3 regions of the Desulfoluna sp. CYM3A genome follow, and region 2 is predicted to be linked to each of the others. Evidence: riboswitches for the same ligand, from Rfam matches in the RefSeq annotation. Region 2 holds a riboswitch; each other region holds the start of a gene.
The links. Region 2 has a riboswitch for cobalamin ahead of ACOYW1_RS11370 (TonB-dependent receptor plug domain-containing protein). Riboswitches for the same ligand answer to the same signal wherever they lie in the genome.
Positions count from the first base shown of each region.

Region 1: linked by a shared signal. The riboswitch ahead of ACOYW1_RS03665 (hypothetical protein) and the one ahead of ACOYW1_RS11370 (TonB-dependent receptor plug domain-containing protein) in region 2 are both predicted to bind cobalamin.
Region 3: linked by a shared signal. The riboswitch ahead of ACOYW1_RS22695 (TonB-dependent receptor) and the one ahead of ACOYW1_RS11370 (TonB-dependent receptor plug domain-containing protein) in region 2 are both predicted to bind cobalamin.

Region 1 is NZ_CP186556.1:689,348-697,262, reverse strand. Features, by position in the region: partial or broken gene ACOYW1_RS03695 (nucleotide-binding protein) at 1-83, opposite strand, end outside; gene ACOYW1_RS03690 (ABC transporter substrate-binding protein) at 163-1,044, opposite strand; gene ACOYW1_RS03685 (ABC transporter ATP-binding protein) at 1,089-1,886, opposite strand; gene ACOYW1_RS03680 (FecCD family ABC transporter permease) at 1,889-2,968, opposite strand; gene ACOYW1_RS03675 (sirohydrochlorin cobaltochelatase) at 3,224-3,742, opposite strand; gene ACOYW1_RS03670 (sirohydrochlorin cobaltochelatase) at 3,628-4,197, opposite strand; gene ACOYW1_RS03665 (hypothetical protein) at 4,254-4,520, opposite strand; cobalamin riboswitch at 4,708-4,944, opposite strand; cobalamin riboswitch at 5,193-5,400, opposite strand; gene ACOYW1_RS03660 (carbon starvation CstA family protein) at 5,532-6,599, opposite strand; gene ACOYW1_RS03655 (carbon starvation CstA family protein) at 6,491-6,952, opposite strand; gene ACOYW1_RS03650 (hypothetical protein) at 7,091-7,423, opposite strand; gene ACOYW1_RS03645 (sensor histidine kinase) at 7,485-7,915, opposite strand, start outside.
Region 2 is NZ_CP186556.1:2,196,407-2,204,321, reverse strand. Features, by position in the region: gene ACOYW1_RS11385 (energy transducer TonB) at 79-837, opposite strand; gene ACOYW1_RS11380 (ExbD/TolR family protein) at 834-1,244, opposite strand; gene ACOYW1_RS11375 (MotA/TolQ/ExbB proton channel family protein) at 1,418-2,017, opposite strand; gene ACOYW1_RS11370 (TonB-dependent receptor plug domain-containing protein) at 2,625-4,586, opposite strand; cobalamin riboswitch at 4,883-5,088, opposite strand; gene ACOYW1_RS11365 (sirohydrochlorin cobaltochelatase) at 5,296-5,616, opposite strand; partial or broken gene ACOYW1_RS11360 (cobaltochelatase subunit CobN) at 5,714-7,915, opposite strand, start outside.
Region 3 is NZ_CP186556.1:4,473,629-4,481,543, forward strand. Features, by position in the region: gene ACOYW1_RS22660 (hypothetical protein) at 1-326, opposite strand, end outside; gene ACOYW1_RS22665 (hypothetical protein) at 540-698, opposite strand; gene ACOYW1_RS22670 (eCIS core domain-containing protein) at 765-2,204, opposite strand; gene ACOYW1_RS22675 (class I SAM-dependent methyltransferase) at 2,528-3,043, opposite strand; gene ACOYW1_RS22680 (hypothetical protein) at 2,992-3,177, opposite strand; gene ACOYW1_RS22685 (MBL fold metallo-hydrolase) at 3,221-4,018, opposite strand; gene ACOYW1_RS22690 (hypothetical protein) at 4,331-4,618, opposite strand; cobalamin riboswitch at 4,906-5,109, shown strand; gene ACOYW1_RS22695 (TonB-dependent receptor) at 5,377-7,476, shown strand.

The sequences.
Region 1 (7,915 bases), 1.5 Mb from region 2:
CGCCGGTGGTGGCCCGGGTCGATGTAGTCCGGCCCCACCTTAAAGGGCGCCACATCATACCCGCGCCGCTTCAGCGCCGCCATGATGCCCAGGGACAGGGTGGTCTTGCCGCTGCCGCTGGAGGTGCCCCCGATGAGAAAACCTGCTTTGCCGAAAGTCGCCTTACTGCCCATGCGTTGCCAGTCCTTGTGTGCTCGGTTCAAAAAGAGTGGGGTATAAAATCTGCCCGATGCGCCGTGCCCCTTCCAGAAGGGCCGGTGTGGGCCTTGAAACCAGTGCCTCGTCCACAAAGTGGATCTCGCCCTTTCGCACGGCCCGAATCAGGGAAAAGCCCGGTTCCTTTTCGATCTCTTCCCGGGTGACGCGGTTCATGCGGCCCTGCTGCACCAGGTAGACGTCGATCACCGGCCCCTTGGCCAGAAGGCGCTCCTTGCCGTAAATGGCGATGTTGCTGCCCTTGGAGGGCACGGCGTCTTCGGCCACGTTGACGCCCCCTGCCAGCTCCAGGGCCCAGGCGGCCATGGAGCCTTTGGAGAAGGTGCGCAGCTTGCCGTGCATGGCCTCGAAAAAAACGATCCGCTTTTCCGGTACCATCCGGGTGACCTCGTGGATACGGCGGGTCTCTGATTCAAATGCCGACACCAGGACCCGGGCCTCGGCCTCGTGTCCGCTAAGGAGGCCCAGGGCCACCCAGTAATCCATCATCTCGTCCACGGTGCCGGGTTGCAGGGAGACCACGGTGATTCCCCGGGCTTTGAGGCTGGACACCAGCCTGCCGTAGCCCCGCTCGATCATCGGGCGGATCAGCACCAGGTCTGGGCGAGCGGCCAAAAAGCGCTCGGTGCCGTCGTGGTAGGAGAACCGGGGGAGATCTGCTGCCCCGTCGCTCTTGGTCGCGCCGATAAGGACATCTGCAGCCCCCATGGCCAGGAGGTTGTCGGTGTGGGCGCTGTAAAGGGAGATGATTCGGGTAAACGGCTTGTCGAAGGTCACCACCTGACCGGATGCGTCGGTGATCCGGGCGGCATCGGCTACAGGTGCCATAAACCCGGCCACAAGGCAAAAACAGAGGATGCGAAGGAAGAGTTCTACCCATGGAACCCTCCCGCATCAAAGAGCACCTGACGGCTCCGGGTCACCTCGTCTGTCATGACCCGAGCCCTGACCCCGAACACCTCCCAGAGGGTCTCGGGGGTGAGGGTCTCCTCCACGGAGCCGGACACGGCCATGCGCCCCTCTTTCAAAAAATGGAACCGGTCGCAGAAGAGCGCGGCGGTGTTGATATCCTGAAACACCCCCACAACGCATCGGTTTTCCTGTTTCACCTTCTCCCGCACCACGGAAAGAAGGCTCAAGGTGTGTTTCATGTCCAGGTTGCTGGTGGCCTCGTCCAGGATCAGCACAGGCGTATCCTGGGCCAGGGCCCGGGCAAAAAGGGTCCTCTGGCGCTCTCCCCCGCTCACCTCGGTGACGGGGCGGTCGGCCAGGTGACGGATATCGGCCACGGCCATGGCCTCGTCCGCCAGCTTGAAATCGTGTTCCGACGGAGAGCTGAACCGGTCGATGTGGGGGTGCCTGCCCATCATCACTACCTCCCGCACGGAAAAGGCAAAACGTACTTCATGGCTCTGGGACACCACTGCCACCTGCCGGGCCACCTTGCGGGCCGACAGCTTGCGGACCGGGGTCCCGAAAAGAGAGGTGGTCCCGGCATCGGGGTCCATCTGTCCGCTCAAAATTTCCACCAGGGTGCTCTTTCCCACCCCGTTGGGCCCTAGGATGGCGTGGAACACGCCCCTCTCAAAATGAGCGTCAACGCCTTTAAGCACCTCTCGCCTGCCGCGCTTAAACGAAATCCCCTCCATGTGGAGCTCGCTGTCCGTCATACTTATGCCCCCCCTCCCATGCGGCTCTTTCGAAAGATCACGCAGAACACCGGCCCGCCGATGAGGGCCGTGAGCACCCCGATGGGCACTTCATATGGTAGCACCGCACGGGTCACGGTGTCGGCAAAAAGCAGGAGAACCGCCCCAATGATAAGGGTTGCGGGAAGAAGCTTCCGGGCATCCGGCCCGGTGACAAACCGCACCATATGGGGCACCAGAAGCCCAACAAAACCGATAATGCCGGAGACCGCCACGCAGACCGCCGCCACAAGGGACGCGGCCACCAGGAGGATAAGGACCGTCTTGGAGGTATCCACCCCCAGGCTTCGGGCGCTTTTTTCGCCCAGGGCCAGAAGGTTCAGGTCCCGGGCGTAGAAGAGAAAGAGAAGAAACCCGGCCCCGGAAACACCGGAAAGCACAGCGGCATCACGCCAGGTGGCCGCGGCAAAACTGCCCATGAGCCAGAAGATGATGACGGACACCTGCTCGTCGGCCAGGTATTTCATGAAGCTCAAACCCGCCGAGAGGATGGCCGACACCATGATGCCCGATAAGATGAGGTTGGAAGAGTCGATGCCACACCGAAGCAGCCGCCCCGACGGTGAGGCCATGGCGATGACGATAAACAGGGTGAGGATGGCGCCGCCGAAGGCAAAGAGGGGAACGGACAAGAGGGTCTTGCCCATGCCGAAGAGAAGGGCTACGGCCGCGCCAAAGGCGGCACCGGAAGAGACGCCCAGGGTATAAGGGTCGGCCAGGGGATTCAGCAGAATGTTCTGGTAGACGGCCCCTGCCACGGCCAGCCCGGCCCCTGCGGCTGCCGCCGTGAGGATGCGGGGGAGCCTTACCTCCCAGACCATGACCCGGGCTGTTTCAGCCGCTGCCGTGGCCCCGTCCGTGCCGGTGATCCCGTTCCAGAGGGCCCCAAGGACGTCCTTAAAAGAAAACGCCACAAACCCCATGCGGGCCGAAAGCAGCACCGCGCAGAAAAGGAGCGCGCACAAGCACACCAACCCTGCCGAGCCTTTCATCAGGGCAAGGGAGGGTTTTGTTTTCCTCATGGACTCCGTGGCGATGGTCATAGGGGGCCTTTCGAATGACGTTTGGGTTCAGCGAAAACCTCCGGCGGCAAGGTGTGCCACCTTGAAAGCAGGTTGCGGATGCGTTTTGCCCCTCGTTCCTCGGGTCAAATCACATCCGCCTTTAAAGCAAAACTCACCCAAAAAGGGTTTTTAAAACCTGTTTGTTAAACTTTCATGTCGCGCCGTAGCCCTTGGGCGAAGGCGGATTAAAAGTTTAGCCTCCGGCAGGGTCGGAGGCAACCAAACCATAAAAAACTACTTGCCGGTGTGAACCGTTACCGCGTCCACGGCATGCTTTGCGTAGAGCTTGGCCCACTCGGGGTTCTCGCCCAGGCCTTTGAGTTCGCAGGTCACCTTGATACGCATCTTCTCCATAACGGTCTTCCATGCGTCGTCTTCGTCGCCGGCCATGTCGTTTCTGGCATGGTCACCGGCAACCACCATAAAGGGCTTCATGAAGACCTTCTTGGCCTTGATGTGCTTCAGGGCGGTGGTGACGTCATCGAGGCCGGGGTAGCCCTCCACGGTCCCCACCAGGGTGGTGACCTCAGGGTACATGGCATTCATGGTCTTCTGGAATTCAATGTACGCGCTGGTGGGGAACACCTCGTTGCCGTGGCCCATGTAGACCAGGACAGCGCCCATCTTTTTGGCCTTTTTCACATCCGCGGCCATGGTCTTGGCGGCGGTTTCAATGTCATTGCGGTACTCGGGGTGCAACCCGGCTTTGCCCAGGCGGATCGGTCGATGGTCATGTAGGAGAAGGGCTTCCACTTGGCACGGAGGGTGTCGATGCCTGCAATTGCGTCCACATAGGCCTTGAGATCAAGGTACTCTTCCCCGGCGTAGACGTGGGTGGTCTGTACCACCACGCGCTTTTTGCCCTCTTCCTGAAGGGCACCGAAGGTTGCCAGGGGGCCTTTGACGTCATACAGCCACGCAGGAACGTTGGGGTTGGCTTTTTTCCAGGCGGCGTCATCGGCGCGGTCGTGCCAGATGCCCCGGATGATGTTGGAGGTAAAGGCGTGCTTGATCTCCGCCTTGGGGAACTCTTTTCTCATCTCTTTGTCGATGGTGAGGATGGCCTGAAGGGCTTCGGGGTAGCTGGTGCCGAAGCTTGCAATAACCACGGCGTCCACCGCCTCTTTTTTGATGGCTGCCGTGGCGGGATTTACACCCAGAAAGGACAGCAGTGATACAATCAAAAGCAGAAGGGTCGTCTTTTTCATCGTTTTTAAATCTCCGTACGTAACAGGTGTATTTATTAAATATGATACCCAGGCATTCAACCGATGGACCAGATGGGAACGCTGCCTCCTTTTAAAGCAATACGCCCCTTTTCATACCCGGCCATACGGCACTGAATCGAGGTAAACCCCTTGGATATCATGCGCCACCATGCCCAATGGATGTCTCCTTCTCCGTCCAGGGGAGAGACCACGGCCACCTTGTCCACGTCAAAGGACAGATGGCCGCCCTTAAGCAGGTCATCCGGGGCAACGCCTTCGGGTAGCTGCCCCTGCACACAAAGAATCATGCCTTTTTTCATCATCGGCTCCTTTATAAACTGATCATTTACAAAGGACCGGAGCCCGGCTGACTCCTTGCACAGCCCCTCCGGTCCGACCATCTCCGAAAAAGGGCTGTTCCCTGTTTGCTTCGCCCTTTTCATCACGCGGTTCCCCTGTTCTCCGCAGGGGTGTTTTGTGATGCGGCATGCCGCACCCAAAGCATCACGTCTTCTTCACCCTGCTGCAGGTCTTCTGACTCCCGGGCCTTCCGAACGGCTCACCTTCCCGCCCTGATTGCCGCCGGCCTGAAAAGGAGGGCCAGCAGCGGGCAGTGGCTTATGGATAAGAGGCATATACCCCGATCCGTGCCTGGTACGGTTCCCGGTTACAGCGGCGGGACCGTTCCCGATTTTCACGGGATTCCCTTCCTGCGTGTATGCAAGACCCCTTGCGGGGACCCGGTCACGTACTCACACGAAAATCGGCCGCCGTGACGGGGACAGATTTTCGGGTCTTCCAAACAAGAAAATCCCCATGCCTGCAATCGTATGCAAGCATGGGGATTCCGTATTCAATCCTCAAAGTCGGGCGCACCCTTTACCACGGCAGTGCGCCACTTCTATATGATTCAATCCCCGTGTTCAGGCGGCTTTTGTTGTTTCAGGCCGCCTCTCTCACCACGGTGGAGATATGACGAAAACATCAGACAACGGGACATCATATAGCGCATGGCAGGTCTTCTGACTTCCGGATCATCCGTACCTTCGCGCCTTCCCCTCATTGTTCGACCCGATCACTTCGGACGCATCAAGAAAGTGGCGTTGTTGCGAAGGACGTCCCCGGTTACAGCGGCGGGCCCGTCTCCGATTCTCACGGAGTTCCCTATTAAGCATTAGCTGCACCAAGCATAGGATGTGATCCTAAGCCACACTTTTCCGGTTGTCAAGCCAATCTAAGGCCCGTGCCCCATCCCTGCCCGACGGCCTACCGCAAAATTCCGAACGATGGCACCGGACAGGGAACATGACGGAAAATTCCTTCACGGGCAGTGCTTATTCAGCAAGCCCGTCGGCACGTTTCGCTGCCCGTACGCCGGAGAACTTGAAGACGAAGAGACACAGAAGTACCACGGCGGTACCCACACCGATGACGGTGGAGGTTCCGATGGAGAGCCCGAAGCCGATCTTGGCCTGAAGGATAAAGGTGACCACCACAGAGGTCATAAAGGTCGCCGGCAGGCAGGCGATCCAGTAGTTCTTCATCTCCTTGGCAAGGAACACAGCGGCGGACCAGAGAACCAGAGTGGCCAGGGCCTGGTTGGAGAACCCGAAGTAGCGCCAGATGATCCCGAAGTTCTGGGTGGAGATGACAAAGCCCAGGGCAAACAGGGGCACGGCGATCATGAGCCGCTTGGCGGTCTGGGACTGGCTCACCTTAAAGGACTCAGCCAGGATCAGGCGGGTGCTTCGGAAAGCGGTGTCCCCGCTGGTGATGGGCAGAACGATAACCCCGATAACCGCCAGAAAGCCACCCACAGGCCCAAGAAGGACATTGGAAACCTCAGAGACAACGGCTGAAGGAGTCCCAGCAGCAATCACGGCGTTCAGGGCTTCCGGCAACCGGAAAGAGAGCCCCACGGTGGCCCAGATCAGGGCGATGATGCCTTCCAGGATCATGGCGCCGTAGAAGACAGCGCGGCCGTCCTTTTCGTTTTTGACGCACCGGGCCATCAAGGGAGACTGGGTGGAGTGGAAGCCGCTGATGGCACCGCAGGAAAGGGTAATGAAGCAGCAGGGGCCAGATGGGCTTGTTCGCAGGATGGCGTGCTGGCGGTCATCCAGGTTGGGCAGGATCTCATAGCCACCGAACATCAGGGCCACCACAGTGGCAACAGTGGTGATGAGCAGCAGGGCGCCCAGCAGGGGATAGATCTTTCCGATGACCTTGTCGATGGGAAGGATGGTGGCAAGAAAGTAGTAGCCGAAGATGGCAAAGATAAAAATCTGGGTGTTCACGCCGGTGAGCCCGGTGAGAAGCTTGGCCGGGGCCAGAACGAAAATAACGCCCACCAGCATGAGGAGCACCACGGAGAATACCCGCATGGCCTGTCGTGCGGGCATGCCGAGGAAGTCGCCCACCACCTCGGGGATGCTGCCCCCACGGTTCCGCATGGAGAGCATGCCGGAAAGCTGGACTGCCCCGTAAAAACAGAGCCAATGACAATCCAGACCAGGGCCACCGGACCGTAGAGTGCCCCCAGGATGGGGCCGAAAATGGGGCCGATCCCGGCAATGTCCAGGACCTGAATAAACAACACCTTCCACTTGGGAAGGGGCATGTAGTCCACCCCGTCCTCAAGCTCGTAGGCAGGGGTCCTTCGGGAGCTGTCCGGCCCGAAGGTTTTTTCAACAAAGGTACCGTAGGTAAAGTACCCGAGAATCAGTGCAGCGACGCACGCAAAAAAAGTAAGCATAATCTAAATGACCTCCATGACAAAACGCATTGATCGCCCGTGGGGCGGTTCCTCTTTCACACCTGCTGTTGTAGCGGAATAAAAAGGGGATACGCCACGCTCGAAACGGCCCATGTCGTTTTTCGGGGATGGAATGCATCAGGAGGGTGCCGAAACAACATGGCCGCCCAAAGGGGCGGCCAGAGAGCTTTCAAAAAGGGAGGTCAGGGACGGGCTGGAGGGTGGTTTCGGGGGATGGAAAAGGAGACCTCCGTGCCCTGGCCCTGGGTGCTCTCGATGACCATGCGGCAGGAGGGGCCGTAGATTCGTCGGAGCCTGTGGAATGGTGTTCCGCACCCCGATGCCCTCACCGGCCGCGGCCAGCTCCTCGGGATTATACAGACGGCCCACGGTCTCCTCGGACATTCCCACGCCATCGTCGGTTACCCGCACCGTGAGAAGCGTTGCATCACAGTCAATGGAAACAGTCACCGTGCCCCCCTTTTCCTTGGGCCATCCTGGTGCTTGACGGCATTTTCCACCACGGGCTGGATCACCAGGGCGGGGATCGGCCAGTTGTCACCTTCTCCTCACATAAGCCCCGATAGGAGACGCGGTCGCCGAAGCGGGCCTGCTCAATGGCCAGGTACGCCTCCACCTGCTCCAGCTCCTCCTGGACGGTGATGTAGCCCTTGCTCTGGTCAAGGTTCCGGCGCATGTAGCTGGACAAGTCCAGGATCAGCTCCCGGGCCCGGTCTGGCCGGGTCCGGCAGAAGCTGGCGATGGTGTTAAGGGAGTTGAAGAGAAAATGGGGGTTGATCTGGGCCTGGAGCCGCCGGATCTCCGCATAGGCCAGCATCCGGGCCTGGATCTGGATGTCTTCCAGCTCCAACTGGGTGGAGAACAGCACGGCAAGCCCCCGGGCGGTCTGAAAATGGACCTTGTCCAGAGGTTTTTCCCGGGTACCGTAAAATTTCAGGGTCC
Region 2 (7,915 bases):
TCACGCCCCCCGCCGGTTGATCCATGGGGCAAGACAAAAAGAACCTGTCCCCAAAAGGAAGCCAACAGAAATAATGAATTACATTCCGCGCAGTTCGAATCTTACGGGCAACGTGACCCAGGTGGGTTGGGTAGATCCGCTGGCGGAAAATCGCCATTTTTTAACCCCTTTTAGGGCGCTGCGATCCAGAACGCCGTGGCCGCTCGACGTCTTCAATTTTACCTCCTCCACGTGGCCGTCACCGGCCACCAGGATATCGAGAAGAACCACACCCTGATATCCCCTGCGGATGGCCGCCTTGGGATAACGGGGCTCCGGCGCGTAGACCGACGTGGGCTGTGCGTCGGTGAGGGTTCCCCCGACGGCAGGTGCAGAGGCAGGCTCAACGGTTTCTTGGGACTCCTGATCGGTCTCTTTGGCCATGGCGACCGCAACCGGGGCAGACGGCTCGTCTGGTGTGGGCGAGGGCTCCGGATCTTCAACCGCCACGGGCGGAGCAGGCGTGGGAAGCTCCTCCACGGGCTCAAGAACGGGGACCTTCTTTTTTGCCGCTTTCTTAGGTTTGATGCGCTTTGCCTGTGTTTTCTTTTTTTGAACAGGAGGCTTTTTGGAAGGAACCGGTTTTTTCTTTTTGGGGGGCGTTTTCTGGGGTTTCGGCTTTGTCACCGCTTTGGGCGGGACAGCGGACTGCACCGACGGAACAGTCATGGAAACGGAAATGGTGGTGCCGTGGGTGGGGGCAGACGGTGGTGTAACCGATGCCGTGGGCAAGGGCACCAGGAAAAAAAAAGCATGCAGTAAGGCGGCTGCACAGGCGGAAAGCATCAGGCGATTCACGACTTTGCCACCTCCGCCTGAAGGGCGATGTCACAGATTCCCGCGCCGCGGATGGTGTCCATGACATGGAAAAGATTTTGGTACGACAGGTCTTTGTGGCCGCTGAGAATGACCTGCTTTTTTTTCTTCCCCTCAAAGTATCGCTTTACCCTGGCACCGAGGTCCGCCAGGGTCACTTCTTCCTTCCCCATGAACACTCGGCCGTCTGCTTCCACGGAGATAATGAGCTCCGTTGTCTCCTCCATGTGCTCGGCCTGGGCAGATTCCGGGAGCTCAAGGCGGATGCCGTTGTGGTAACTCATGGAAAGCATGGCGTAGATAAAAAAAACGAGCAGGAGGAACACCACGTCGATGAGCGGCAACATGTCCGGCTTGTTCTTGATGCTGAAATCTCGTTTGACTTTCATCTGGAAAACCTTTTTCTTAAAAAACACCGCCTGAAAGGGATCCCCCCTTACATGGAGGCGATAGTGCCTTTCCGTACACTACGTAACATGCCCCGGGATTCACCACACAAGGGTATGCTCATACATTGCATGCACCCGGTACCGGGCTATTTAGATGATTTGTTCGCGCATGCTTATCCCCTACCCCCGGCTGCGAGCTTTCCCTCTTCCGGACGTTGCACATCGTGGTTGCCGTTGGCTCTTTTTTCATAGGTAATCTCAAGGGAGGTGGCATATTTTTCGATGGCAAGGGCCGAAGCTTCGGCACAGGCGTTGAAGTAGTTGCAGGGAAGCAGGGTCAGAATACTGATGGAAAGACCCGCAGCCGTCGTAATGAGAGCCTGGGCAATCCCCCCTGTCACGGCCTGGGGATCCCCGATACCCTTGGCCCCGAGCATATCGAAGGAGTGGATGATGCCCACCACGGTTCCCAGGATCCCCAGCAAGGGAGCCACAGTGATGATGGTTTCCAACACGCCCATGAAACGCCTCATCTTGCGCAGCTCATCCGATGCCGCCGATTCCATGGCCATGGCCATGGAGTAATCGCGATGCAGGATGCCGTTGATCAGGATACGGATAATGAAGTTGCGGGAGCCCCGTGCAGCCAGGCGGATCTCGTCCCAGAGCCCCTGCTCGGCAAGGTCCAGGACCCGATAGACCAGCTCTCGGTCCTTATCCCGCCTGATGCGGAGCCAGAAGATGGATCGCTCAATGATAAGGGTCAGTGACACAAAAGAACATAAAACCAGCGGAAGCATCAGCAGGCCGCCGCTTTTCAATAAGTGAATCATGTTGCCTGTACCTGTCTCGGAATGAAAACACCAAAGCCTCGCAGAAACAAAATCATTTCAGCAAGGCGCTGTGATAACAAGGGATCAATTGCCATGATCGCTGCGATATATAGCACAGATCATCCGGCAATGCGAGATGATCCCATCAACAAAAAATCTCCGAATCCAGCCGGATATCATGGGAGGGGGGAGGGACGCCGTTGTCCCTCCCCTGCCCCTGATTCCAACCACAGATCAGGAGATACATGATGCTCCGAGTCAACGGGCGGAGCAACACCCCTTTTCCGGCCCTTTCCTTTGCATTCGGTTCAAAAAGAACCGAACCGCCCTCCGCAAGGAGGATCTCCCGCCCTCTTAGCAGCTGCCCAATCATACAGCCAAAGACGGGAAAAACGGGGGCGGCCTGCCCTGATGCGCCGGGCACGGCCTTCAAGGGGTTTTCAAGGGGGCGACGATGCCCCCCTGATTTTCCGCCGGTGTCACAGGTCCGGCGAAAATTGGTGAGCGGGGAAACCGGTCCCAGCCCGGGTCGTGGGGACAACCCGGATTAGTAGGACCAGGTTACCCCGGCAAAAAATCGGCGGCCCGGGATGGGGTATCCCAGAACATAGGCCGCATCTTCATCAAACAGGTTTTTGACTTCACCGCGCAGGGACAGGCTCCCTAACTTGTCCGTGGTCAGCACGCGTTTGGTGATGGTGAAATTGGTCACGGTGACCGAAGGAAGCGTCACATCGGATGTTGACCAGTCTGGGTTGTACTTAACCACATCCTGGCTGCTCAGGTATGAGACGCTGAGATCCGAAGAGAACCCATCCAGATCGGTCAGGGCGATGCCTGCGGAAATGTCGAGATCCGATGTATACTTGAGGTCTTTGTCGGTCTCTGCATCCTCGTATTTGAAAAGATGTGTCAGCGTGGCGTAGGGCCTGAGTTCCCAGCCCCCGAAGATGTCGGAGAATGTGTAGGAAAATTCGCCTTCAACGCCACTGATGGTTGCTTCATCCAGGTTTTTGTAGGTAGTAAATCCATGCTGTTTGTCCGTCACGATTTTATCATCATATTCGGTGGTAAAAACGGTGAGGCCTGTTTTTAAGCTACCACGGGTAATATCCACTCCCGCTTCATAGGTTCGGCTTTTCTCCGGGTTCAAATCCGGGTTGCCGACATAATGAGTCCCGTAAGACGTAAAATCAGCGGCCAGCTGTTCTGCAGAGGGCATGCGAAAGGCGTCGGCAACGGATGCCCTGAGCTTGACCTGCTTGGAGAGGTTGTAGACAACGCCCAGGCTTGGGTTCAGGTCATCATCGGATTTATCGCTGCCTTGATCTCCGGAAATATCTACGGAGTAGTGATCATACCGAGCCCCACCGATGAGAATTAATTTCTGGTCAAGAAGTTTAACCTTTCCCAGGGCAAATCCGGCTGTGTTGTCAAATGCTGTGTTATTCGGTGCACTGGGCTCGTTGGTCACATCATAATCCACCCAATCCACGCCGGTGGTAAGCCCGAATCGCTGACCATCGTATGAAACTTGGGCCTGAGCGCCCTTGCTGTCTGTTTCATGCACACTGGGAATGCCGTCATCCCACCCCGAGGCATTGCTATCTGAAGGGTCATTCCACGTGTCTTTGTCCGTTCCGCCGAAGTATCGAAGCATCCATGCCAGTGACGATGTGCTGTTTTTCCCGTCATAAGTAACGTCGTAGGAGCTGTTTTCCGAATCTTTTGTGTTGTCCAGGTCGTTGGCGTCGATACTGCCGGGGTTGCCGATGTCGTCGCCATCAAAGAGCGTATACGTCAATCCGATGCGGTGTCCGGGAGAAAACTCATACCCTGTGTTCAGGCTGGCACGAAGGATTCCATCATTACCCGTGTTCAAGTATTCCTTGCCGCTGCCTGTTTCGTAATCGCCTTCTTCGGAATGGGATACAGACGCAGAGAAATCGATTTTGCCAGCGGTTCCCGACACGTCAGTTCCAAATTCGTTGTAGTCATAAGATCCGGTCTTTGCGTAAGCTGAAACGGTGGGCTTCCCGGTCCCTTTTTTGGTAATAACGTTTACAACGCCACCCATGGCCGCCGAACCGTACTGAACGGCTGCAGGCCCCTTGATAATTTCCACTCGTTCAACATTTTTTGTGATCAGTTTGGCCGCGTTGCCGGTCCCTGCACGGCGACCATCAATGAGGATAAGCACATTACCCATCAGGTCGTTTCCATGGGTGTCTGTGCTGAACCCACGGATCTTCACAGTCGTCAGAGCTCCGGGATACTCGCGTATTTGAACGCCGCCCTTTTCCACAAGCAGCTCTCCCAAGTTTCTTGCCGAGGAGTTCTCGATTGTTTCCGAGTCAATCACCGTCACAGCCGCCGCCACTTCCGTAATGCTCTCTTTGGCTCGCGACGCGGTCACCACATATTCATCCAGGGCAGCGTCGGTTGCCCAGGCCGGGGAGCTGGCCGCCACCCAGGCGGCGACAGCACCGATCATCAGACTTTTTCTCATTACTTTTCCTTCCACAAGCATCAGACTTCGTTTTGCACCGGAGGCGGCGATCCTCCATGCAGAACGACCACCTGAACCACTGCTGTTTCGAGTTGCGGGGGGCTTCCATTCAAGGGGGCTGGGTATAAGGAGAGAAGAGAGACACCTCGGGCGTTTCGCCCAAACAAAAAAAGCCCCATGCAGCCTACAATAAAAAGGGGGCATGGGGCCGTTTTTCCCATGTCGTCTGATCAGGTCTCCAGTTCCTACCGCGAGAACGAAACCCCTCACCTGATTGTACTTTACAAAAAGCATAAGCAGGTGAATTCACCCTGGCAGGTCTTCTGACTTCCGGATCGTCCGAACCCTCGCGCCTTCCCGCTCAGATCATGAGCAGTGGCGTATATACGAAGTTCGTCCCCGGTTACAGCGGCGGGCCCGTCCCCGATTCTCACGGGGTTCCCTTTTAAGCAGCATCTCTTTTGTTAAAAAAGAAGCGTGCACCAGAGATCAATTTGTATGTTTATCTACACAAGATATTCGACGTGTGTCAAACACTTTCTTATCTTTTTTGTCACCCCCTCTGTGCGTGAACAAGGGGCGCCGTTTTTTCCTTTTGCTCATGCCTGCAGTTAAGAGTGTAACGGTTTTATGTTACAGTAAAAATAAAAATGCATAACAATAAAAAAACAGATCCTGCGGCTTGACTCACCACGTCAATAGAAAGGCCTCACACCGTTTCCGCTTCAAGGACCATGTCCATAGCCTCTTCCAGGTGCCGGACAAAGAGCCGCACAATCTCCGGCATGTACCCGATACCCCGCTCGATGAAGGTGGCTTCAATGCCTTCTGTTGCAAAGAGGTTTTTCCAGGAGTCTTCATCGTCGCCAGCCAGGTCTTCCAGGTAATGCACCCCGGCCACCAGCATCAGCGGAACGATCTTCACCCGTATAAAACTGTCTGCTTTAACAGTATTTACGATATCCGCAGCCTCGGGAAAGCCCTCCACCACCCCCGTAAAGGCACTGGGGCCGTAGGTGCTTTTCAGCATCGCGTCCAGGCCGGGTGATCGGTGCCGTGGCCGATAAACAGGGTGGCTTCGTGTTGGAGGCGGTTTGCGGTTGCATGGTTTCCAGGAAATATCCGGGTTATGCATTGGCTTTGGTCATGCCCCATGCAAACAACCCGATAAAGCCCAGGAGAAAAATTGCCGCATACCACATCACCCCGGATGAGGAGAGTTTTGTGGTCTCTTCCCTGGTCTCGATTTTTTCCATCTTGTACCCCTGGACCTTTCGGTCGCCGCTGCCGGTTTCTGTCACCTCAAGGGTTTCGGCTTCTGACGGAGTTGCAGGATCGGATACCTGAGAGGCGTCGGCTTTTTCAACGGGCGCATTTGCATGGGGCTTTGCGGCCGCCAGGACCTTGTCGTGGACCGCTTTTTGTTTGGCTCGCTGATTTTCAAGGGTCGTTCCCACGGCCTCTTCCATGGCCAGGGTGAATTTTTCCACCATCTCCGGGGAGAGCATGCCGGGCATGGAGATAAGGGTCACCACCATCTGATTCAATAAGGGGTTGTTGCAGGTGTGGTCGCAGCAGGCCACGCCCTTTTCAATGACGCCCACGGCGTATTCTTTGGCCAGGTTCTTCGTCACGGATTCGTCCGGGGCCCAGTACCCTTTCCTCACGGACTCAAGCATGCGGGCCGTAAGGGATTGATAGGCCCAGGGGTTGGCCTTGTTGAAAAACGTTTTCAGGTCCAGGCCCAGGCTGTCATTCACATAGACGTCGTAGGTCTGCTGCCAGGAGGTCTCTTTGACGGCATGGGGAACCGTTACCTGCCAGCCCCACATATACTCCACAAAATGGGCCATCTCACGTGCCCCGGCGTAATCCTCTTTTTTCATGGCCGCAATCCATTTGGGATTGATGTAGCGACTCCTGAGCTCCCGGCCGATGGTTTTGTCGATGCCCTCCACGGTGACGGCGTCCGGGCGATCCTGGCGGGTCATCACAACGTCGGGGCGGGTGCCCGTCTCTTTTTCCACGGCAAGGGAGAGGCCACCCAGGTACTGAAAGACATCGTCGTTGTCCATGGTGCCGTACAGGGCAGACGAGCTGCTGTGGACCGTTGCAGAAACGTTTTTAAGGTTCTTCGTCAAGAACCCCAGCCTCCTCGCCCCAGAGGTCCTGGCCGAAAGCAAACCCCATGCGTCGCTTCCACACATCGGCGATCTCCTGATCGGACTCCCAGAATCCGCTCATGCCCGTCATTTCCGACACACCGTTACCGTAGCTCCCGGGTTTGCCCGTAAAAATGCGGACCCGGGAAAGGGTCTCGGCCCGTTCAGGGGAAATGCCCTGCTCTTCCAGCGCACTTCGGGTCCGTGCGCTATGCTTTGCCAGGAAATTCTCCACATCGTTGGCTGCGATGGCCTGCTGAACGGCCTTGTCCAGAAGCGTCATCTTTTCGGGAAACAGATCCCGGTAGAGCCCTGAAGGGTTGATAAGCACGTCAATGCGCGGTCGCCCCAGCATGGCACCGGGCACCACCCGCGTCCCGGAAACGCGCCCGGAGGCGTCCCACACCGGCTCCACACCCATGAGCCACAAAACAGTGCCCTCGTTGATGCCCTCGTTTCGAAGGGTCTCCGTGGCCCAGAGAACCACGGCCACCTTTTCCGGGTACTCCCCTTTTTCACGGAGTTGCCGCTGAAGAATCTCTTCGCCGGCTTTGGCCCCAAGCTTCCAGGCCTCCCTGGTGGGAATCTTACAGGACGAAATACCGTAGAAATTTTTGCCCGTAGGAACCGACAAAGGGTTTCGAATGGGGTCGTTCCCCTCCCCCGCCGGAACAAACCGGCCGGACAGGGCCCGCACCGTGCGTTCCAGCTCCAGATTACCGGAGTTCCGGATCCCCCGGGCCATGGCCTTGGTATCCAGGCCGGGCCGGAGTTCCGCCGCCAGCGCGGAAAAATCCTCGGCCTCCTGGTCCGACGGCGAGATACCGAAAGTATGGAGTCCATGGGGCATGAGGGTCTCTTTCAGCTCCAGGATGGCGTGCTCCAGGGTCTCAATCTCCTCCTCGTCGTAGCTGGAAAGGGAGAGCTCTCCGTGGAACCCGGTCTTGACGGAGAGGGCCCTGATCTCCTCTAAAATGGCAGGCACGGTGGCGCTGCCCACGGCCTGCCCCCGGGTGAGCCGGTTGATGAGCTCATACAAGGTGGCGTAATCGCTGTGGAGGCCAGCTTTCTGAAACAGGGGCGTCATGTGATCGATGATTACCCCGCGGCCACGCCGCTTGGCCTGAATCCCTTCGCCCACGTCATCGACAATGTAGGGATAGACAT
Region 3 (7,915 bases), 2.3 Mb from region 2:
TACTGCCGCACGGACCAGTCGCAGAACTCCAGGACGTCGTCTGCGTAGCAAAGCTCAAGGAGGTACGACCGCTCGGCATCGGCCAGGGTCTCCTCTTCCTCCTCGGTGAGCTGATCGTACAGAAACTTTGCCGCCGGGCTTTCCAGCTTATGGATCACAAGGCCCGGGTGCTCGCCGCTTCCCCCGCCCAGGATGAGGTCCGAAGGGGACGCGCTGAAATCATAGCCGCCCCAGTCATCACCCTCGATCTCCTCCAGGGGATGATAGATGGGTAAATAGCCCAGGGACCCGATGTACTCATGATCATACGAATCGATATAGCTCATGCATTCCCCCTTGTGGGTTAATTTGATACGCCCCTCACCCGGATTACGGGTGCACTCGGCTCGTGAAATAGACGGGTTAGCTTTCGGAGCAGCTTTGCTCCTTGAACTCCAAAGGAGCGGCCGGTCCGACAAACCCTTTTGGTTTTGTCGTTTCCTTCCGCCCGAAAACGGCTTTGCACCCCTGGCCGTAATAGACGGTGTATGTCTCCAAATCTATCCAGATATGCCGCCCGTGGCCGCGACTTCGGGGTGTTTTTTGATATAGTCCATCATCACGTCCAGATCCTTCATGTTCTGGTATTGGGGTGGCAGTGCAGCCACGGCAAAGGATGCCCAAACCAGAACAATTCCCGGCAGACTGAGCCATTTCATCAGGCGTCTCCCGTTGTGAAATCGGTTCATAACACTCCTGTCCAAGGGCGCTTGAAGCGCATTACGTTAAAAGGTAAACCCCAGATTTATACCGCCCACATGGGCCTTGGTGGTGGTTCTGTCGCTGATGTTGCGCAGGGCGCTGAATCTGTAAAACGGACTGATCCGGAACCGGCTGATGTCTAGGCCGAGTTGGGCCTGGAAATACCCGCCCACAAGGGTATCCATGCGCCGTTCGCTCCCCTCTTCCGAACGCTGGCCCCCACCTTGGAACCCGCCGGACAGCCGCAGGTGGGTCGGCGCAAGGGGCGTTGTGGGAATGTTGAGCAGGGGCAGCTCCACCCCGAGGCCAAGCCTGCCCAGGAGGGCCTGGTTTCCGATGGAGTATTCGGCCCCGAGCACCAGGGGAAAGGAGATGCCGCTCACCTCAAAGGTGTCGATGCTGTAGCCAAAACCCAGGGTGCGGAACTGGTCCAGGCTGTTCACCTGGAGAAAGACCCGATGCCGCCTGTCCCCCAGCCCCCCTGCGTTCACCGGCCCGGTGGGGGAAAGCACCGTGTCGAATCCCGGGGCCGCCACGTTGGGCTTTCGCATGGGGAGCCCGGCGCTCCTCAGCATGGAGGCCACAACCGAGTTGCAGTTGGGGCCGTCCGGGGCATACGGGATGTTCCACCCGTTGATCTGCCTGGCATGGCTTTTCATGGTCCGGGCCTTGGTGCACGCCTGGTTCCCCTGATAAACCGTCACCGAAGGAGAGCGGGTGTCGTAATCGATGAACCCCGGGCGGTAGGCACCGCAATTGGTCACGATGTTTCCGTACCCCCGGCCCCCGCCTGCCGGGCCGCCCCGGATGGCCCAGGGGATCCCTAACCGGTCGGCGTCGGTGAACACCACATAGAGGTGAAAAAAAGAGATATTGGGCATGGAGATCTCCCCTGCCCGAACATCGATGCTCCCGCGACAGGTCTGGGGGGTGTTCCCGCGAAATTCTGGGCGAGGAGGCGCCTGGACCACCCAGGGGATGTCGGGCCCCTCTTGCTGCTGGGCCACATGGACGAGTTCGTGGGCGAGCAGGTGGCGGCCCGAAGGTGACTCGGGGGCGTATCGCTGCCTTGCAAAGACAATATCATTGCCAAAAGTATATGCCTCGGCATTCAGACGCTCGGCAGACAAGGCGGCCTTGTGGTCGGCGTGGACCCGGACACGGGAAAAATCCCGGCCCAGGGAGGATTCGAAACGCGCCCTGGTTTTTTCGGGCAAGGGTTTTCCGCCGCCATGGGGAATGGGGGTGAGCGCTTCGGTGCCTTTCCCCCGAAAAAGCCAGGGGGTGCCAGGGGCAGGCCGCCCGGTGATGGCCACGGAAGGCTCTGTGCTGCCCTCGCAGGCCTTGCACGCCACCTCGTCGGCGATGCGGTGGGCTTCCCCTTCACACGCGTCGCCGGGGGCACTCACCCTCAGCCCGGCCTGTACGGAAGCATGGGTGCCCTGCCGCGCCAGTCTCTCCACAGAGAATTCCACCACGCACGGGCCCGCTGCAAGGCGATGTTCGGACCGCCGTACAGGGAGGGCCCGGCATGTGGCCGATGTGGCACCCCGGCACCCGTAACCGTTGCCGTACGCTCCTCCGCTGCCCTGGATTTTCCCGCCGACACACGCATGGCACGTCTCCCTTCACCCGAAAGGCACAAGCCTGTTTGTCAGAATTGTCTCAGCCCGCCCTTGGCGTTGAGAGTGCCTCAACGCCACCGTCAGCAAGTATTCCCTTGGAATCTGTATATTTTTCAGTGTGAAGCAAGTCCCAATTGAAAAACGGCACAGAATGCGCGCCCTTACCCCTTGTTCGTTGCAGTCAGCACAAACAAGGCGCTTTGCCTTCCCACATCAGGATGGATGTTCCGAAGCATGTCGCACTCGGAAATGGAAAACCCTTTCAACTCTTCGGTCAGTTCTTCCCGAGAATAAAAATGAAAGAGTTTACCGGTGCCGTCGTCAAAGGTATGTGGCTCGATTTCCGTCCATTCGTGCCTCGGGTAGGATTCGTCCTCCACGTCCAGCACGCTGGCGAAGAGTACCCCGCCCTGTTTCAACACCCTCTTTGCCTTGACGAGTAAGTCTACCCGTTCTTTTAACGTTAAGCAATGAAGGACATTGAGCATCACCACCACGTCAAAGGAGCCGTCGGGCACGTCCTCGGGAATGGAATCGTGCCTCATGAATCGGCATCGTCCGTTCGTCCGCGCGTTGCCCAGGGCCACGGCTTTTTCTACGGCCCGTAACGAGATATCAACCCCTGTTACCCGAAGCCCCTCTTCGGCCATGAGGTAGGCAGTTGCCGACCTGAACATTCGAAGTCCAGCACCGATGTCGCCGGAAAGTCACTTAGAAACTGCTGGAGCATGTGCCAGAGCGGCTCGTAGACAGGGGACGGTTCGGTGCCTTTGTAATCGGTATCCCAGGGGCTGGGGGCTGTTGTTTCCATGATTCTTCCTTACTGTCTTTGCAGGGTAATTAGGTCTGGGCGCTCATGGGGCCAGGGGCTTTTCATCATGGGAAAACCACACGGCCACGTGGGGGTACATCCGATGAAACCCGCGAATCGCATTTGCCGATTCCCGAACGGCCTGCTGCCCTTCTTTCCCGCCATCGGAGTTCATGAACACCCCCTGGGTCATGCCCCAGGCCGAGAGTTCCGCATCCCCCACGACAAGGATGGGGAACGGTTCCGCATTGATCAGGTAGGCAAGATGGTCCGTTGTGTGGCCCGGTGTGGACAGCGCCCAGAAAGAGCCGTCCCCGAACAGGTCCACCGCATGATCAAACGGAGGAATCGCCGGAGCTGGATCGGTATCAATAAGAGAGATATCCCCCTTTCCTTTCAGGTGACTCCCCGTCATCAGGCGGTAGTGCGCCGAATTCTCCTTCTTTCCATAGCATATATTGCACCAGGGAGACAGGGCCGGTATCCCGGCGGTATGGTCCGGGTGCATGTGAGTCAAAAAGAGGTGGGTAGGATGGATATTGTTTTTTCGAAGCTGGGACTCTAAGTCCTCATCTTTTTGCTGGGTGTAGCGGGCCCTGTTGCCCTCGAGAAAATCGATGACAAAGGGCGACAAATTCCCAAAAGGGGGATTTTCGTAAAACGACCTGTCAAACCCGCTGTCGATGAGGATATCGCCCTTCTCCGGGTGATGAAAGTAAAACACCATCACCGCGTGGGAGACGGTCTTCGATGTGTCCACACCCGCCGGGATACTCTCCGCCTGGGTGTAAGGTGCCAGGGGGGAGGTAATCGTCCCTGTGTTCAATGCCCTGAATGCCATGGGCCTTGATGCCTGAAAAACCTCATCCCAGCTGTGATATCTTTTCCCCTATATTGCCTTGCCTGCGTTCATGGCTTCCTCCTGTGTGCCGTTTGGTTGTGTCTTGGTTTCCGGCCCTTTGCCTTGCAAAAGGGCTGTGCCCGCCTTATTTGGAAATCAAGTTCCGTGCCGAACATCACATCCCCCCCGTTTTGAGCAAGTTACGTCCGGCAGCCGCACACAAAGGATCGCATGCGGCGTCACACGGGGTCATATGTGGTCCTATGCCTGCAACGTGACGTATATGGCACCCAGAAAGCATGCTTTGGAAACTCAGGCATAGGAGACAACGTCGTAGTCAATCTGCTGTTCGTCAAACCACCGCTTGATGGCCGTAAACCCCCGGAAGCCACTTTTTAAAATCTCCAGAATGTTGCCGGGGCAGATGGCCTTGTCCGCATAGAGCCAGTACTCGTAATCCCAGTCCCCGAACATGCCGACTGCCGAAGGGCCTGTGTCGCAGCCCTGCACCACCAGCTTGTCTCCCTTGAAAAAAGCCTCGATGGTTGTGCTCTCGCCTTTTTCACCCACGTACCTGTAAACCGTTACCCTCTCATCCATAATCGATTCCTTAATTTCTTTTGCCTTATGGTTCGATGTCCCAGCCCGGGGGCACCCGACCTGAAACCATGCCGAACACCCACGCGCAAGAGTATCTACCGTTCCCCCGCTATTTCCCTATGAAACGGATCACGCCGCAAGAGACGTGGGGTGAAAGGCCCCATGGCTATTCATACCTTTAAAGTCAAAAGTTACGTCACAAGGTACCCAGGGCACAGGAAACCCGACATTAATTTCTTACCGAGAAGGTGCAACTTGTTGTTGACAAAAGCGGAAAATGAGTGATAGCAAACCTCATTCACACAGATGTCCTTAATCGGACTTAATAGGGAAGACGGTGTAAATCCGTCACGGTCCCGCCGCTGTAATCGGGGACGAAAAACGCAGGCACGACACCCCTGGTGCGTGTTCATGTCACTGGCTTTGCCGGGAAGGCGCGTTGAGTAGATCGATCCGGAAGTCAGAAGACCTGTCTGTGATGTGACATACCCATGTTTTTTGCGAGCGACGAAAAACGTGGGAGAGCCCCCTTAGGCGGGGCGACCCGGGGATCAAGTTTGAACGGGTGCAGTCCCTGGCTTTTGTATGGAAGCTGGGGATTTTTTGTATCCGGACCTGCCCATGAGCCACCGGGACCCTTGCCTGCCCCCCGGCATGCACGTTCCGCGGCCATGGATGCCCCTGCCCGGGTATCGTGTTAAAAAAATCCCTGTTGAAGCAATGGAAGCAATTCCACTTGAGATGCAGCAGGTGAGACAGTGAATTACGCAATACGAAGATGTGCAGTCCTGGCCCTGGCCCTTTGCGCCCTGGGCGGTTCAACCGCCTCGGCAGAAACCACGGAAACGCCCTCCATGGAAGGAATCGTCGTCACGGCCACGCGGGTGGCGGAGGACCGGATGGAGGTACCCGTCACCGTTTCTGTGGTCACCCGTGAACAGATCGACCGCATGGGGGCCACCACCCTCGAACAGGCCCTCAAAACCGTTCCCGGCCTCCAGATGGGGATCCAGGGCAACGCCTACCCCCACATTGAGGTCCGGGGCTCCCGGGACACCAAGGACCTGGCCGTTCTCATCAACGGCATCCCCTTCCGCCAGGTCAATGGCTCCGCCGACCTGACCATGATTCCTTTGAACATTGTGGAACGCATCGAGTTTGCCAAAGGCCCCTCCTCCTCCATCTGGGGCCGGGGCGCCGTGGCCGGAACCTTGAACATCATCACCGTCCCGCAGGATACCTCCAAAGCCTCCACCACCCTGGTGGCCCGGGGCGGAAGCTTTGACACCTACGGGGCAGACACCCGGGTGCTCAGGCCCACCGACAAAGGGTATGTGATGGTCAGCGGCGGCGGAACCACCAGCAACGGCTACCAGGACGGTGTCGGAAGAGATGCACAGAACGCCATGGTCACAAGTCACCATGAGTTCTCGGACACCTTTGCCGTGGACGTCCAGGCCCTCTTGTCCAATGTCAACGCGGACAGGGGCTCCACCATCCCCATTGTGGACGGAAAACCCATGGCAGGGGTCACCCGGGAAGAGAACCACGCCATCGACGGCGCGTGCTACGACGGAAGGTATCAGTCCGTCACCATCTCCCCCACCCTCTCCCTCTCCGAGAACGTGAAGATCACCAACGACCTGACCTTCACCCAATTCGACAGCTATGCCACCGGGGGCACCACGGTAACGGCAAGCCAGAGCAACAAGGGCTGGTGGGTCAGCGATTCCGAGCAGACCGCCTTTCACAACGACCTGCGCATGACCCTGGACCACACCGGCGAGACCGTGGACAACACTTTCCTTGTGGGCACCTATGTGGAGATCGCCTCCCAGGACAAGGACGCCCCCGGCTACTCCTGGAGCAGCATGCCCAAATACGGCCCCCCCAACTGGGACACCCCCTTGACCAACGTGGGCAACCCGGCCACGGGCAACCCTACCGGCACCACGGTCAAAAGCGAGTTTGAACAGACCGTCTACAGCGCCTACGCCCAGGACACCCTGGCCATCGGAGACGTCTCCCTCATGGCGGGCATCCGCTACGATCACTTCCACGAAGAGCTCACCACCTCCAATAAAGACGTGGAAGCCGACCAGAGCGACTCGGCCTTCAGCCCCCGTGTGGGCGCCACCTGGAACGCCTTCCGGGTGGGCTCGGTCCAGACGGCCTTCTTTGCCACCTATGCCGAGGGCTTTCGCACCCAGTTTCCCAAGCTCAGCACCAAAAACAACAAAACCCTTCCCCAGATCCTGGACCCGGAAGAGACCAAAAGCTACGAAGCAGGGGTCAAGTTCTCCTCGGGCAACACACTTTTTGCTCAGGTGAGCTGCTTCCGCACCGAGAAAAAAGGACCCCGCTCCTTCCGCACCTCCACCGATGATTTTCTCTTTACCAACACCCGCACCGAGGTGGACGGCGTGGAAGCGGAGATCTCCTGCCGCATCACCGACGCTGTCAGCGCCTGGGGCCACTACGCCTACCACGACGCCCGCTACGAAGAGTTCACCGATACCTCGGGCAACTCCTTTGAAGGCAACCGGGTGCGCATGTCCCCCGAGCACATGGCAGGCATCGGCGCCAACCTGGCCACGGACTTTTTCAACTGGAACGTCTCGGCCAACTACGTGGGCGAACGCAACCTGCGGGACAACACCACCGGCAACCTCCACACCCTGGATGACTACATCACGGTCAACACCGCCGTCACCGTGCCCGTGAAGAACCTCTCCTTCCAGGTGGCTGTCCACAACCTCTTCGACGAGTACTACATCGCCGACGATTTTTCGTCCAAAGACGCCGGCTACCCCGGAGAGCCCCGGAGCGTCACCGTCAGCCTGAGGGCTGATTTTTAAAGCGAGGTGAGCCACAAACTTCGTAGCAACCGGATACGTTCTTTCGTTCCCAGGCTCCGCCTGGGAATGATGCTCGGAGGCTCCGCCACAACGGTTGAAATCGCTTCACACTGGCAAAGCAAAGGTAGGGTGCGCTTGCGCACCACCGAAGAATCGCAACGGTCATGCCCCCTGTTAAGATGCCCGCCAAACTGTATAGACGCGGCAAAAGATGTGGTTTTTCGAATAAATGGTGCGCAAGCACACCCTACAGGATGTCACAAAACGAACTGTAAACGTGACTCTGCCAATCTGTGGTCGATTGGGCTGAATCGTTGCAACGTTTTCCACGGATCACTGGCAAAGCAAAGGTAGGGTGCGCTTGCGCACCACCGAAGAATCGCAACGGTCATGCCCCCTGTTAAGATGCCCGCCAAACTGTATAGACGCGGCAAAAGAT